Regions from separate parts of the Streptomyces sp. NPDC057428 genome, predicted to be linked through region 1. Evidence: riboswitches for the same ligand, from Rfam matches in the RefSeq annotation. Region 1 holds a riboswitch; the other holds the start of a gene.
The links. A riboswitch is a leader RNA that binds a small molecule or an ion and turns the genes downstream of it on or off. The one in region 1 is predicted to bind cyclic di-AMP.

Region 1 (7,665 bases):
CACATCGACGGGCTGCGCGAGCGGCACGACGAGTCCGTCGCCAAGGAAGGCGTCTTCGACGAGGCGGTGGCGGCGATGAAGGAGGCCAAGCGGCAAGGCTTCCGGGTGACGACCAACTCCACCTTCTTCAACACGGACACACCGCAGACCATTATTGAGGTGCTGAACTTCCTCAATGACGACCTGAAGGTGGACGAGATGATGATCTCGCCCGCCTACGCCTACGAGAAGGCCCCCGACCAGGAGCACTTCCTGGGCGTCGAGCAGACCAGGGAGCTCTTCAAGAAGGCCTTCGCGGGCGGCAACCGCCGTCGCTGGAGGCTCAACCACTCGCCGCTCTTCCTGGACTTCCTGGAGGGCAAGGCCGACTTCGCCTGCACGGCCTGGGCGATCCCGAACTACTCCCTCTTCGGGTGGCAGCGGCCCTGCTACCTGATGAATGACGGGTACGTGCCCACCTACCGTGAGCTGATCGAGGAGACCGACTGGGACAAGTACGGCCGTGGGAAGGACCCGCGCTGCGCCAACTGCATGGCGCACTGCGGTTACGAGCCCACGGCGGTGCTCGCCACCATGGGATCGCTCAAGGAATCCCTGCGAGCGGCGCGGGAGACCATCGGCGTGAACCGGTGACGTCATGACCACGGGAGAGCCAGTCGCACTTGGCCTCCCCGCGATGCCGGCCCGGCCACTCGCGGTGCGCCGCCCCTCGCGGCGCATCCAGGTCGGGTCGGTGGCGGTCGGCGGGGACGCACCCGTGTCGGTGCAGTCGATGACGACGACTCGGACGTCGGACAAACCGGGGTGCCCGCCGTGACCGTGAGCCGATAACAGGACCAGAGAGAGGGGGCTCGGGGTATGACGATGCTGGAATCCATCAAGGGGCCGCAGGACCTGAAGGCGCTGAGCCGGCCGGAAATCGGTGAACTCGCCGAGGAGATCAGGACGTTCCTCATCCGCGCGGTGGCGAGGACAGGTGGCCACCTCGGCTCCAATCTCGGAGTGGTCGAGCTCTCCGTCGCTCTGCACCGGGTCTTCGACTCGCCCGTGGACCGCATCCTGTGGGACACGGGGCACCAGAGCTACGTGCACAAACTGCTCACTGGGCGTCAGGACTTCTCCAAGCTGCGCGGCAAGGGCGGCCTGTCCGGCTATCCCTCCCGCGAGGAGTCCGAGCACGACGTCATCGAGAACTCCCACGCGTCCACCGTGCTCGGCTGGGCCGACGGTCTCGCCAAGGCCGACGAGGTGCTCGGGCGCTCGCACCACGTCGTGGCGGTCATCGGGGACGGGGCCCTCACCGGCGGCATGGCCTGGGAGGCGCTCAACAACATCACCGCGGCCGGGGACCGCCGGCTCATCATCGTGGTGAACGACAACGAGCGGTCGTACGCCCCGACCATCGGGGGTCTCGCGAGCCATCTCGCGACGCTCCGCACGACCGACGGCTACGAGCGATTCCTGTCCTGGGGCAAGGGCGTGCTCCAGCAGACGCCGGTCATCGGTCCGCCCCTGTACGGGTCGCTGCACGGCGCCAAGAAGGGTTTCAAGGACACCTTCGCGCCCCAGGGCATGTTCGAGGACCTGGGCCTCAAGTACGTCGGCCCCGTCGACGGACACGACACCGCAGCGGTCGAGACGGCCCTGCACCGGGCGAAGCGTTTCCACGGCCCGGTGCTCGTGCACTGCATCACCGAGAAGGGCCGGGGCTATCCGGCCGCGCTGGCGGACAACGCCGACCGCTTCCATACGGTCGGCAGGATGAACCCCCTGACCTGCGCGCCGCTCGTCGTCCCGGCGGCGCCTTCATGGACCTCGGTCTTCGGCGACGAGATCGCGGAGATCGGCGCGGTCCGCCCCGACGTCGTCGCGATCACCGCGGCGATGCTGCACCCCGTCGGGCTGACCAGGTTCGCCGAGGAGTTCCCCGACCGGACCTGGGACGTCGGGATCGCCGAGCAGCATGCCGTGGTCTCGGCCGCGGGTCTTGCCACCGGTGGCCTCCACCCCGTCGTCGCCGTGTACGCCACCTTCCTCAACCGGGCCTTCGACCAGTTGCTGATGGACGTCGCCCTCCACCGGTGCGGAGTGACGTTCGTCCTGGACCGGGCCGGTGTCACCGGCGTCGACGGCCCTTCCCACAACGGCATGTGGGACATGTCCGTGCTCCAGGTCGTCCCCGGTCTGCGCATCGCCGCGCCTCGCGACGCCGACCGGCTGCGCGAGCAGCTCCGCGAGGCTGTGAAGGTCGACGACGCGCCGACCGTGATCCGGTTCCCCAAAGCCGCGGTGGGGGAGCCGGTCCCGTCCGTCGGGAGGATCGGCGGAATGGACGTCCTGCGCCAGGAGAAGGAACCCGAGGTCCTGCTGGTGGCTGTGGGAGCCCTCGCCCCGGTCTGCCTGGAGGCCGCCGACCTGCTCGCCGGGTCCGGGGTCCGCTGCACCGTGATCGACCCCCGCTGGGTCAAGCCGGTCGACGCGCAGCTGCCCGCCGTCGCCGCGCGGCACGCGCTCGTGGCGGTGGTCGAGGACAACAGCCGTTCGGGGGGCGTCGGCTGGGCGGTCGGGCAGGCACTCCGGGACGCTTCCGTCGACGTACCCCTGCGGACGTTCGGCATTCCCGAGCAGTTCCTCGGGCACGCCGGACGTGACGAGGTGCTGGTGGACATCGGGCTGACCCCGGTGGAGATCGCGGGACGCATCGGGGCGGTGCTGGAGCGCCGCAGCGCGGCGGGGGAGCGGAATACACCGAAGGGGCCCGGGGCATGACGGACGAACAGCCGGGCTTCGACCTGGCGCGGCTCCTCGCCGAACGAGGAGCCGAACGCTACGAGCTGCACACCCGCCACCTCAACCACCAGCTGCCGCGCATGCTGCGCACCATCGGTTTCGACAAGGTCTACGAGCGGGCGGAGGGCGCCTACTTCTGGGACGACGAGGGCAACGACTACCTGGACATGCTCGCCGGGTTCGGGGTCATGGGCCTGGGCCGCCACCATCCCGTCGTGCGCAAGGCCCTCCACGACGTCCTGGACGCCTCGCTCGCGGACCTCACGCGGTTCGACTGCCAGCCGCTGCCCGGACTGCTCGCCGAGAGGCTCCTGGTCCACAGCCCGCACCTGGACCGGGTGTTCTTCGGCAACAGCGGTACGGAGGCGGTCGAGACCGCGCTGAAGTTCGCCCGGTACGCCACCGGCAAGCCACGCGTCCTCTACTGCGGCCATGCCTTCCACGGGCTGACGACCGGATCGCTCTCGGTGAACGGGGAGAAGGGGTTCAGGGAGGGCTTCGCACCCCTGCTGCCCGACACGGCCATCGCGCTCGGCGACCTCGACGCGTTGCGGCGTGAGCTCAGGCGCGGGGACGTGGCGGGACTGATCGTGGAGCCGATCCAGGGCAAGGGCGTGCACGCCTCGCCTCCGGGATTCCTCCGGGAGGCGCAGGAACTGCTGCGCCGGCACAAGGCCCTGCTCATCGCCGACGAGGTGCAGACCGGACTCGGCAGGACGGGGGACTTCTACGCGTACCAGCACGAGGAGGGAGTCGAGCCGGATCTGCTCTGCGTGGCCAAGGCGCTCTCCGGCGGGTACGTCCCCGTCGGCGCGACGCTCGGCAAGGACTGGATCTTCAAGCGCGTCTACTCATCCATGGACCGCGTCCTCGTCCACTCCGCGAGCTTCGGCTCCAACGCCCAGGCCATGGCGGCCGGGCTCGCCGTCCTGTCCGTGATGGAACAGGAGGAGATCGTCGCGAAAGCCCGCCGCACCGGAGATCTGCTGCGCGAACGGCTCGCGGCACTGGTCGGCCGCTACGAGCTCCTGCACGAGGTGCGGGGGCGGGGACTGATGATCGGGATCGAGTTCGGCAGGCCGTCGTCCCTCGGGCTGCGCAGCCGTTGGACGATGCTGCAGGCGGCCCGCAAGGGACTGTTCGCGCAGATGGTGGTGGCCCCCCTGCTCCGGAAGCACCGCATCCTCACCCAGGTCTCCGGCGACCACATGGAGGTGATCAAGCTGATTCCGCCCCTGGTCATCGGAGAGCCCGAGGTGGAACGCTTCGTCACCGCCTTCACGGCGGTCATGGACGACGCGCACAGCGGCAAGGGGCTGATGTGGGACTTCGGCAGGACACTGGTGAAACAGGCAGCCGCCAACCGGTGAGCGTTCCGACACTTTTTGCCTCTGGGGCAAGAAATTTGCCTCAGAGGAAAGTTCCTGGCCCAATGGGAGCATGAATCCTCCCGAAGGAGGGGCGGCCGACGAGCTTCCGGGAGTCGCGCCACGCCTGCGCGAACTGCGCCGCGAACGCGGTCTGACCCTGGAGAGCGCCGCCGGGCGTGCGGGACTCTCCACGGCCCACCTCTCGCGGCTCGAGACCGGCCGTCGCCAGCCCTCGCTGCCGATGCTGCTCGGTCTCGCCCGCGTCTACGGTACGACCGTCTCCGAGCTCCTGGGAGAGGTGCCGCCCGAACGAGACGCGATCGTCCGAGGCGGGCCGCCCGACGAAGCCCCAGGAGACGGGTCCGGTGGCTGGCTCTACCGGCAGGCGGGAGGGTCGGGGCGCGCCATGCAGGCACTGCGTGTCCACGTCCCCCACGGCACCGAGGGGGAGCTCGTACGCGTGCACCCCGGTGAGGAGTGGCTGTACGTCCTCGACGGCCGGCTCAGGGTCGTGCTCGGGGAGACCGTGCACGACCTCGATCCGGGCGACAGCGCACACTTCGACTCCCTCACACCGCACCGGATCGCGGCCCTCGGCCGCGGTGGGGCGCGGCTGCTGTTCGTCCACACGCTGCTCCAGAGTCCGGCCGCCGAGCTGTGCCTCGGCCCCGCGGCCCGACGGCTCTGAACCCGCGTACTCCTGTACCCGTTGCCGCCACGAGCGGCGAGGAAGGACCGTCATGTCCGATTCCGAGTACTACGACCCCCTCACCCCGCGCACCCAGCGGGGGAGCGACAGCGGCGACACCCAGGAGCGGCGGATGCCACGCGGGGTGGTGATCCGGCTCATCGCCTACCTGGTCGCCGGACACGTGATCGCGGGATTCCTGTTCCTCCTCTTCACCGTTGCGGGCAAGGGGTGAGCGCAGGGATCAGGTCCTCACCGTGACCGGCGGGCCCTGACCGCAGGCATCAGGCGTCCTCCACGAGGCGCTGACGGAGCTTCTCGCGCGTCTCGTGGCTGATCTTCAGTCCTTCGAGGAGGTAGCGGTCGGTGCTGCCCCAGATCTCCTCGATGGTGGCGAAGGCCGCGTCGAGATACTCGCGGTGCGCGCCGAAGAGCGGGTTGAGCAGCTCCATCACCTCGTCCGACATTCCCACCGGCGAGGTGTCGCTGCGCCGCACCTTGTATCGGCGGTGCGCGTCGTTGGACTTGAGGTAGTCGGCCTCGATGGCGTCCCTCTCGACGCCGACCGCGAGCAGCGAGACCGCGACCGACAAGCCGGCCCGGTCCTTGCCCGCCGCGCAGTGCATCAGCGCGGGGACGCTGTCCTCGGCCAGCGCGTGCAGGACCCGGCTGTGCTCGGCGGTCCGGTCCGTGATGATCGAGCGGTAGGACAGGACCATGCGCTCCATGCCCTTGCCGTCGGCCAGGATCGAGCGCAGCTGCTGGATGTTCCCGTCGCGCACCAGCCGCCAGAACTCCGCGCCGTCGGCCGGGTCGGAGAGGGGAATGCTGACATTCCGGACGCCGGGCAGGTCCACGTCGTATCCGTCGAGCTTGTGGTCGGCGGCGTTGCGGAAGTCGAAGATCGTATGCAGGCCGAGTCCGGCGAGGAACGCGGCGTCGGCCTCGGTGGCGTGAGCCAGGTGGCCGCTGCGGAAGAGCCGCCCGAAGCGCACGGTGCGGCCGTCGCTCGTCGGAAGCCCGCCGACGTCGCGGAAGTTGCGGACACCGGTCAGGTCCACGTCCGTCGGCTCGGGGCCGGCCGGGGGGACCTCTGGCAGCTGCGTCACAAGGGCTCCTGGAGTGTCTGGCGCCGGCGCCGCTCGCCGACGGGGCACGCTCGCGACGATACGACATGGCTGCAACGGGCATGCGTCTCGGGCATCGCGGGATCGGCCGACGGGGAGGGGTGGTCGCGAGGTGTCCGTATTGGTGCATTTGATCGAACATGCCCTGCTTGTGGGGGACATGAGGGGAGGTGGGTGAGCGGGATCATATCCGTGACGGTGCGTGGTGAAGTCCCCCGAGGGTATTCCGGACGCCTCAAGGAATGCCAAGATCCGTAATCCACGGAGTGTGACGGTAATTCCGCAGCGGAATTGAAGACGGGATTCCGCTTCGCAATCCGAGCTTGTTCCGCGCGTCCTCGCTCGCCTACGGTCACGGTCAATCCGGACGGAATGCCGAATCCTGCCGCCGCCCGGAATCCGCACCGACTCACGTGTGGCAGGAGCGGGGGAACCAGGTAAGTCGCCGTCCGGAGCGATCCGGAACGGCTCGGGGTCAAGACGCGTCACCACGCGGCCGGGCATCTCCAGCCCGAACCCGACAGCTCACCTCGCAGGCGCCGGAGAGGAATTCCCCATGCCCGCAAACGGCAAGCACCGTCGTAAGAAGTCCCGTCCGCTCTCCCGAGGCATCCTTGCCGCGGGGGCCGGCGGCGCGGTACTCGCGCTCCCGCTGATCGGCGCCACCGGCGCCCACGCGGCGGAGCCGGCCGCTCCCGCGGCGAAGTCCGCCGCCGTCACCCCCGGCGCGCCCGCCGCGAAGCACTCCCCGAAGACCTACACCGTGGTCTCCGGCGACTATCTCGCGAAGATCGCCACCGCCAAGAAGATCAAGGGTGGCTGGCAGAAGCTGTACAAGGACAACCGCGACGTCATCGGCGACAACCCGAGCCTGATCGTCCCGGGCATGAAGCTGACTCTCGGAGCCAAGGCCTCCGGCACCGCCGAGAAGCCGGCGACCGCCAAGCACGCCGCGTCCGAGGCGAAGCCGGCCACGAAGGCCGAGCCCGCCGCCGAGAAGGCCGCTCCGGCCGGGGGGAAGGCCGCCACCGCCGACTCCGGCGCGTCGCAGAGCAACGCCTCCGGCTGGTCGGCCCCGGTCGAGAACCCCACAGTCACCACCCAGTACCACGTGGCCGGCGCCAGCTGGTCCAGCGGCTACCACACGGGTTCCGACTTCCAGGCCGCCTCGGGCACCAGCGTCCGCTCGATCGGACCGGGCACCGTCGTCTCCGCCGGGTGGGGCGGCGCGTACGGCAACGAGATCGTCATCCAGCACAGTGACGGCATGTACTCCCAGTACGCGCACCTGTCCTCACTCGAGGTCTCGGCCGGACAGACCGTCACCGGCGGCCAGGAGATCGGCCTCTCCGGATCCACCGGCAACTCTACCGGCCCGCACCTCCACTTCGAGGTCCGTACCGGCCCGAGCTACGGCTCGGACGTCGACCCGATCGCCTACCTGCGTTCGCACGGCGTCTCCATCTGAGGGACGTGACCCCGGGGGTCGAGCAGAGGGGCGGTGTGCCACGGCGCACCGCCCCTCCACTTATTCCGGCTTTGCCAAAACCTGACCGGGTGGTCTTTGTCACCACCCGTCAACCCCTTATTACGGTCGCGTAAGTCACATTCGAGGGTGCAGGATAAACCCTTGTGGCAGACGATTCGAGAAACAAACAACGAGGCATCATCGGGTCGTACGCGGCGATTG
Region 2 (7,665 bases), on a different contig from region 1:
GCCGTCCGAAGCGGCACTCCGGACGGGTTTTCGCCCTCGACCCCACACTGACCGGTCCGGAAATCGTTGGTCGAAGCAGTGGCCCGAATCACGTCCACTGCCTAACATCGATCACCGCAAGGCTTTGTGCACTGATGCACAAACTCTCCCCGGGAGGCTCCTTTGCACCGCCGCCGTCGTACCGCGCTCGTCCTTTCCGCCGCAACACTCCTCGCGGGACCGCTTCTGACCGCCTGCGGCAGCGAGGCCCATCCGGGTGCCGCGGCCGTCGTGGGCGGCGACCGGATCGACGTGGCGACCGTCCAGGCACAGGCGGCCGACGTACGTACGGCGCAGCAGAGTGCCGGGCAGTCCGAGGAACTGGTCAAGAAGACCGGGCAGCTGAACCGGGCCAAGCTGCACGGCCTCATCTTCGGGCGGGTCCTGGACCGGGCCGCGAAGGACGCCGGCGTGACCGTCAGTCGCAAGGAGATCCAGCAGATCCACGCGGAGGCCGCAGCGCAGTACGGCGGGGACAAGGGCCTGCGTACGGTGTCGCTGGAGCAGCGTTGGGTCGCCCCCGGCCAGATCGAGGATGATCTGCGCAAGGAGGTCCAGCTCCCGAAGCTGGCCCGTGCGCTCGGCGCCGATCTGCGGACTCCGGCCGGCCAGCAGGCCGTGAGCAAGGCGCTCACCGAGGCGTCCAAGGCGCTGCACATCGACGTCAACCCGCGCTACGGCAGCTGGGACGACAAGAAGGTGCAGCTCAGCACGTACAAGACAGCGTGGATCAAGCAGGTCACCACCCTCCAGGGCCAGGAACCGGAGACAGGCGCCTGACCCCTGGGATGGCTCGTCCTGGTCAGGCAGGTCTCGCGCCTGATCCGGACGGGAGGTCCTCCCCCGCCGGGAGGTAGGTTCGGGTGGTGAACGCTGAAGACCCCGGCCGTATCGTCCTGCTCACCGCCAGCCACCGGGTCGCCCCCGGTCTGCTGTCCTGGCCCGCCTGGCAGACGCTGCGCGCGGCCGACAAGGTGCTGTGCCCCGAGCGGGACCACCCGCAGCTGCCGTACCTGCGGGAGGCGGGGGTCGCGGCCGAGCACGCCTCGCCGTCGGCCGAGGAGCTGGTGGACGACTGCGCGGGCGGCCGGACCGTGGTGGTGATGGTCGGCGGAGAGAGCGATCAGGCGCTGACCGACGGACTCGCCCGGCTGGGCGGTTCCGGCCGGGTGCGGATGCCCGACCTGGAGCTCCTGCCCGGTTCGTACGACCTGCCCGGCGCCCGGCTCCTGGATCTGGTCCAGGTCATGGACCGGATCAGGCTCGAGTGCCCGTGGACCTCGCAGAAGACGCACGCGGGCCTGGCGAAGTACGCCATCGAGGAGGCGTACGAGCTGGTCGAGGCCATCGAGGACGGCGACCGCGAGGAACTGCGCGAGGAGCTCGGCGACGTGCTGCTCCAGGTCGTCTTCCACGCGCGCATCGCCGAGGAGGACCCGGAGGAGCCCTTCGGCATCGACGACGTCGCGGCGACGATCGTCGAGAAGCTGATCCACCGCCATCCGCACGTGTTCGGCGACGAGACCGCCGAGACCCCGGAGGACGTCCACGCGCACTGGCTGCGTACGAAGGCGATCGAGAAGCAGCGTGCCTCGGTCACCGACGGAGTGCCGCTCGGCCAGCCCGGCCTGGCGCTCGCCGCCAAACTCGGCAGCAGGGTCCGTGCGGCGGGCCTCGGAGTGGCGATCCCCGAGGGCGGCGGGATCGGTTACCAGTTGCTCGCCCTCGCCGTGCGGGCCGAACAGGACGGCGTCGACCCGGAGGCCGCCCTGCGCGCCGCCGCGCGTGCCTACCGTGACGCCATCAGGGCCGCCGAGGGGCTCGACGGCGCGACGGACGGCGTCCAGGAATGAACGACGGCCCCGGAACGCCGCCCGCCCCCGGAACGCCCTTCGCCTCCGAAGTCGCCCCCGAGGCCGGACCCGAGCTCTTCACATGGGAGTTCGCCACCGACCCGTACCCCGCCTACGCCTGGCTGCGCGAGCACAGCCCCGTGCACCGCACAGCGCTGCCCAGCGGGGTCGAGGCCTGGCTGGTGACCAGGTACGCGGATGCCAGGCAGGCTCTCGCCGACACCAGGCTCTCCAAGAACCCGGCCCACCACGCCGGATCGGCGAACGCCAAGGGGAAGACGGGCATCCCGGGTGAGCGCAAGGCGGAGCTGATGACGCATCTGCTGAACATCGATCCGCCGGACCACACCCGGCTGCGCCGGCTCGTGTCCAAGGCTTTCACCCCGCGCCGGGTGGCCGAGTTCGCGCCTCGTGTGCAGGAACTGACGGACAGCCTCATCGACTCCTTCATCGAGGAGGGGAAGGCGGACCTCATCCACGACTTCGCCTTCCCGCTGCCCATCTACGCGATCTGCGACCTGCTGGGAGTCCCCCGGGAGGACCAGGACGACTTCCGTGACTGGGCGGGGATGATGATCCGGCACGGCGGCGGCCCGCGGGGCGGAGTGGCCAGGTCGGTGAAGAAGATGCGCGGCTATCTCGCCGAACTCATCCACCGCAAAAGGGAGAATCCCGGCGACGATCTCATCTCCGGCCTGATCAAGGCCAGTGACCACGGTGAGCACCTCACCGAGAACGAGGCCGCGGCGATGGCCTTCATCCTTCTGTTCGCCGGCTTCGAGACGACCGTCAACCTGATCGGCAACGGGGTCTACGCGTTGCTGCGCAACCCGTCGCAGCACGAGCGTCTGGAGCGCTCGCTGGCGGCGGGGGAGACCGAACTGCTCGCCACGGGTGTCGAGGAGCTGCTGCGCTACGACGGGCCGGTGGAGCTCGCCACATGGCGCTACGCCACCGAACCCGTGACTCTGGGAGGGCAGGTCGTCGCGGCGGGCGATCCCGTCCTCGTGGTGCTCGCCGCCGCTGACCGGGACCCCGAGCGATTCCAGGATGCGGACACCCTGGATCTCGCTCGGAGTGACAATCAGCACCTGGGCTACGGTCACGGAATCCACTACTGCCTGGGGGCGCCGCTGGCCCGCCTGGAGGGTCAGGTAGCCCTGGCGACGCTTTTGAAACGGCTCCCTGACCTGCGGATTGCCGCCGAACATGCCGATTTGCGGTGGCGCGGAGGGCTCATCATGCGTGGACTGCGCACGCTTCCCGTGGAGTTCGGTCCCGGCCATACACCGGCGCAAGGTGACGTTCTGTCAACTCTGTGACTTTCACGTGATCTCCGCTGCATCGACTTGTGACACACGTTCGAGTACGGCTAGGTTCACCGTTCGACTCACCCGTCACATGTCAGTCACACGGAAGGCAACCCCATGGGCTCCGCGAACGGCAGACACCGTCGCCCTCGTCAGGCACCCGCCATCGTCGTCGCCGCAGGCGTCACAGGGTCGGCGATTGCCATCCCGCTGCTCGGCGCCGGTGGCGCGCAGGCCGCAGACGCCTCGACGTGGGACCGCGTCGCCGAGTGCGAGAGCGGTGGCATATGGAGCGCCGACCTCGGCAACGGCTACTACGGAGGCCTGCAGTTCTCCGAGGCCACATGGTCGGCCTACGGCGGCACGGCGTACGCGTCCCGCGCCGACCTCGCGAGCCGCTCGCAGCAGATCGCCATCGCCGAGAAGGTGCTGGACGACAAGGGCCCCCAGGCGTGGCCCAGCTGCGCGGTGATCTCCGGGCTGGCGCTCGACGGGGTACTGCCGGGTATCGATCCGGGTGACGGGCCGTCCGCCGAGCCGACGGAGGCCGCGACACCCTCCGGCACCCCCTCGTCCGAGGAGCAGGACGACGCGGGCGCGAAGGGCAAGGCCGGCAAGGGCGCGTCCGGCAGCAAGGCGGACAAGGGAAACAAGGTGGACAAGTCCGGCACCGCGCCTTCCGTCGCACCGTCCCCCGAGGCGTCCGAGACCTCTGGAGCCCCGAAGAGTGACGGGGCGAAGGCCGGGAAGCACCGCGGCACGCCCGCCCCCGAAGCGACCGACGCGTCGTCAGCGGCCACCGAAGGCCGCGAGTCGGGCAGGCATGCCTCGCGCGGTGACTCCGAGGCGCGTCAGGGCGCCGAGGGGACGTACACCGTCCAGGAGGGTGACAACCTCTGGGCGATCGCCGATACGGAGGAGCTCCCCGGTGGCTGGCCCGCCCTCTATGAGGCCAACAAGGACGAGCTCGGCTCCGACCCCGACCTGATCCTTCCCGGCCAGAGTCTGGACCTCGGTCTCGGCCTGGCTTCGGACGCGAGCGGGACCCAGGCGGAGGCTCCTGCCACCAACTGATCAAAAGCACGAAAACACTCCGAAATCAGGGGTAGTTCAGAGGCCTATGTCCACTTATGCGCAAGTGAGACATGGGTCTCTTTGCTTCAACTGGCGTGTCATGTACGCCCGGTCTGCCCATATCCGCTCCGACCTGCGCAAACGGACCGGTAGGTCGATCGCTAAAGGGCTGATTGACCGTTATGCCCATTTTTGAATGTAGGGGTTGCGTGTGTTTACGGTCGGAGCCGCTCGCACCGCGGGCACCTTCGACCGTCACGCCGAATCCTGCCGTCGGTCGAGGGGAACGACGCGTAAAGCGCCGTAGGCAGGAGCGGGGGACCCAGGTAAGTGCCGTGACCCGGCCGTCGGAGGACGGCTGAGGGACCGGCTGGGGGTGAAGTCGTCCGCGAGTGCGGTCGGCCGGGCAACTCACAGGCCCGAACCCGACAGCTCACCTCGTAGGCGTCGGTGAGGAGAACCATGCTGCTTTCCAGCAAGGGCAAGCACCGCCGCCCGTCCAAGGCCGTCCGTATCGCCACCCTGGCGGGCGTCACCGGTGCGGCCATCGCCGTCCCGCTGATGGGCGCGACCGGTGCTTCCGCTGCCTCCGTCGCCACCTGGGACGCCGTCGCCCAGTGCGAGTCCGGTGGCAACTGGTCCATCAACACCGGCAACGGCTACTACGGCGGCCTGCAGTTCTCGGCCTCCAGTTGGGCGGCCGCCGGCGGTACGCAGTACGCGGCCCGCGCCGACCTGGCCACCAAGGACCAGCAGATAGCCGTCGCCGAGAAGCTCCTCGACCTGCAGGGCCCCGGCGCCTGGGCCTGCGCCGGTGCCGGCGGCCTGACCGACGACGGTGTGGACCCGGGTGTGGACACCGGCTCCGCGCCGAAGGCCGACACGAAGGCGCAGCCGGAGCGCAAGGCCGAGCAGCCCGCCTCGCGCAGCGAGAAGCGCACGGCTCCCAAGGAGACCGTCACCACCCCGACCGGTCAGAAGGTCGAGAAGGGCGACGGCGAGTACAAGGTCAAGGCCGGCGACACCCTCAGCAAGATCGCCGACGCGAAGAAGGTCAAGGGCGGCTGGCAGAAGCTGTTCAAGCTGAACGACGACATCGTCCACGACGCCGACCTGATCTTCCCGGGTCAGCAGCTTCACCTGAAGTAGTCACGGGCGGTCCGGTGTCCCCCTCCCCGGCGGCCCGGCCCAGCACGCCCACCTCCTGCGTGCCGGGCCGGGTCGTGCCCGGTGCGCCCCTCGGGGGGTTGCCTCGGGGGACCCCACGACGGGCCGCTGTGGGGGTCTGCGTTCAACTGTTGTAGTTACTGGCCAGTAAATATCTGGAGTTTTGCCCGTAATGCAGGCCCTTGGGTCCTTTTTCGTCCCAGGGGGCGGGCGGACGGCCGACGGAGCGGGCCGAGCCGGTTAGGCTCGTGGCGCAAGGCCACAGTGACCCTGCACAACCAGCGTCATATCCCAGAAGGAGATGCCTCGTGCCGTCCATCGACGTCGTCGTAGCCAGGGAAATCCTCGACTCCCGGGGCAACCCCACGGTCGAGGTCGAGGTCGGCCTCGACGACGGCAGCACGGGACGTGCTGCTGTTCCGTCCGGCGCCTCCACCGGTGCGTTCGAGGCCATTGAGCTTCGTGACGGTGACCCCAACCGCTACCAGGGCAAGGGCGTCGAGAAGGCCGTCCTCGCCGTGATCGAGCAGATCGGCCCGGAGCTCGTCGGTTACGACGCCACCGAGCAGCGCCTCATCGACCAGGCGATGTTCGACCTGGACGCCACCGAGAACAAGGCCTCCCTCGGCGCCAACGCCATCCTCGGTGTCTCGCTGGCCGTGGCGCACGCCGCGTCCGAGGCCTCCGACCTCCCGCTGTTCCGCTACCTCGGCGGCCCGAACGCGCACCTGCTGCCCGTTCCGATGATGAACATCCTGAACGGCGGCTCGCACGCCGACTCCAACGTGGACATCCAGGAGTTCATGATCGCGCCGATCGGCGCCGAGTCCTTCTCCGAGGCCCTTCGCTGGGGCGCGGAGATCTACCACACGCTGAAGAAGGTCCTGAAGACCAAGGGTCTCTCCACCGGTCTCGGCGACGAGGGCGGCTTCGCCCCCAACCTCGAGTCCAACCGCGCCGCCCTCGACCTCATCCTCGAGGCCGTCAAGGAGGCCGGTTACGTCCCGGGCCGCGACATCGCGCTCGCCCTCGACGTCGCCGCGTCCGAGTTCTACAAGGACGGCGTCTACGAGTTCGAGGGCAAGTCCCGTTCGGCCGCCGAGATGACCGAGTACTACGAGGAGCTCGTCTCCGCGTACCCGCTGGTCTCCATCGAGGACCCGCTGTACGAGGACGACTGGGCCGGCTGGAAGGTCATCACCGACAAGCTGGGCTCCAAGGTGCAGATCGTCGGCGACGACCTGTTCGTGACCAACCCGGAGCGCCTCGCCCGCGGCATCGAGGAGGGCTCGGCCAACGCCCTGCTCGTCAAGGTCAACCAGATCGGTTCGCTGACCGAGACCCTGGACGCCGTGGAGCTCGCCCAGCGCAACGGCTTCAAGTGCATGATGTCCCACCGCTCCGGTGAGACCGAGGACGTCACCATCGCCGACCTCGCGGTCGCGGTGAACTGCGGTCAGATCAAGACCGGCGCCCCGGCCCGCTCGGACCGCGTCGCCAAGTACAACCAGCTGCTGCGCATCGAGGAGATCCTCGACGACGCCGCGGTGTACGCGGGCCGTTCGGCGTTCCCGCGGTTCCGCTTCGAGAGCTGACGGCCGAGTCCGGAGCACCAGCCTCCGTCCGTCCCCGCATCCGGTCCCGTACCGTGTGCGGGGACGGACGTGCGTAACGGGGAGGCGTGAGACATGGGCGGGAAGGACCGCGACCGGTTCTCCACCGCGACCAGGCTGCGACTGCTCGGTGAGCAGACGGCAGCCCGCGTCTACCGGTCCCAGAACCGGCGCCAGGCCCGCCGCTCCAGGCTCACCGGGCGGGCGGCGTTCCTGGCGCTGATCGTCTGCTCCCTGGTGGTTGCTCTGGCGTACCCCATGCGGCAGTACATCTCCCAGCGCGACCAGATCGCCGATCAGGAGAGGCTGTCGAGGGAGGCGCACCAGCGGACCGAGGAGCTGCGCGACGAGAAGGCGCGGCTCAAGGACGACGCGTACATCCGCCGTCTGGCCCGCGAGCACCTCCATTACGTGGTGCCGGGCGAGACCGCCTTCACGGTGGTCGACCCCGACGCGACCGAGGAGCGCCGCGGCGATCCGGGGGCGACCGGGCGGCCCTGGCACTCCAACCTCTGGGACGGCGTCGACAGCGCCGACCGCGAATGACACCGCCCCAGCACCGGCCCTGGTCCGGGCGCACGCATCGTGCCCCGCTCCCGCGCCGATACA

Region 2: another riboswitch for cyclic di-AMP. It lies ahead of ACFU5K_RS12800 (transglycosylase family protein); the one in region 1 lies ahead of ACFU5K_RS09185 (peptidoglycan DD-metalloendopeptidase family protein).

Annotation. Positions count from the first base shown of each region.
Region 1 is NZ_JBHVCT010000016.1:31,774-39,438, reverse strand. Features, by position in the region: gene hpnH (adenosyl-hopene transferase HpnH) at 1-633, shown strand, start outside; partial or broken gene ACFU5K_RS09215 (4-hydroxy-3-methylbut-2-en-1-yl diphosphate synthase) at 638-796, shown strand; gene dxs (1-deoxy-D-xylulose-5-phosphate synthase) at 859-2,769, shown strand; gene ACFU5K_RS09205 (aspartate aminotransferase family protein) at 2,766-4,160, shown strand; gene ACFU5K_RS09200 (helix-turn-helix domain-containing protein) at 4,231-4,848, shown strand; gene ACFU5K_RS09195 (DUF6126 family protein) at 4,901-5,083, shown strand; gene ACFU5K_RS09190 (tyrosine-protein phosphatase) at 5,133-5,957, opposite strand; cyclic di-AMP (ydaO/yuaA leader) riboswitch at 6,368-6,527, shown strand; gene ACFU5K_RS09185 (peptidoglycan DD-metalloendopeptidase family protein) at 6,532-7,443, shown strand; gene ACFU5K_RS09180 (SGNH/GDSL hydrolase family protein) at 7,608-7,665, shown strand, end outside.
Region 2 is NZ_JBHVCT010000025.1:11,005-18,669, reverse strand. Features, by position in the region: gene ACFU5K_RS12820 (SurA N-terminal domain-containing protein) at 163-819, shown strand; gene ACFU5K_RS12815 (nucleoside triphosphate pyrophosphohydrolase) at 906-1,892, shown strand; gene ACFU5K_RS12810 (cytochrome P450) at 1,889-3,214, shown strand; gene ACFU5K_RS12805 (transglycosylase family protein) at 3,320-4,276, shown strand; cyclic di-AMP (ydaO/yuaA leader) riboswitch at 4,566-4,738, shown strand; gene ACFU5K_RS12800 (transglycosylase family protein) at 4,739-5,425, shown strand; gene eno (phosphopyruvate hydratase) at 5,752-7,038, shown strand; gene ACFU5K_RS12790 (septum formation initiator family protein) at 7,132-7,602, shown strand.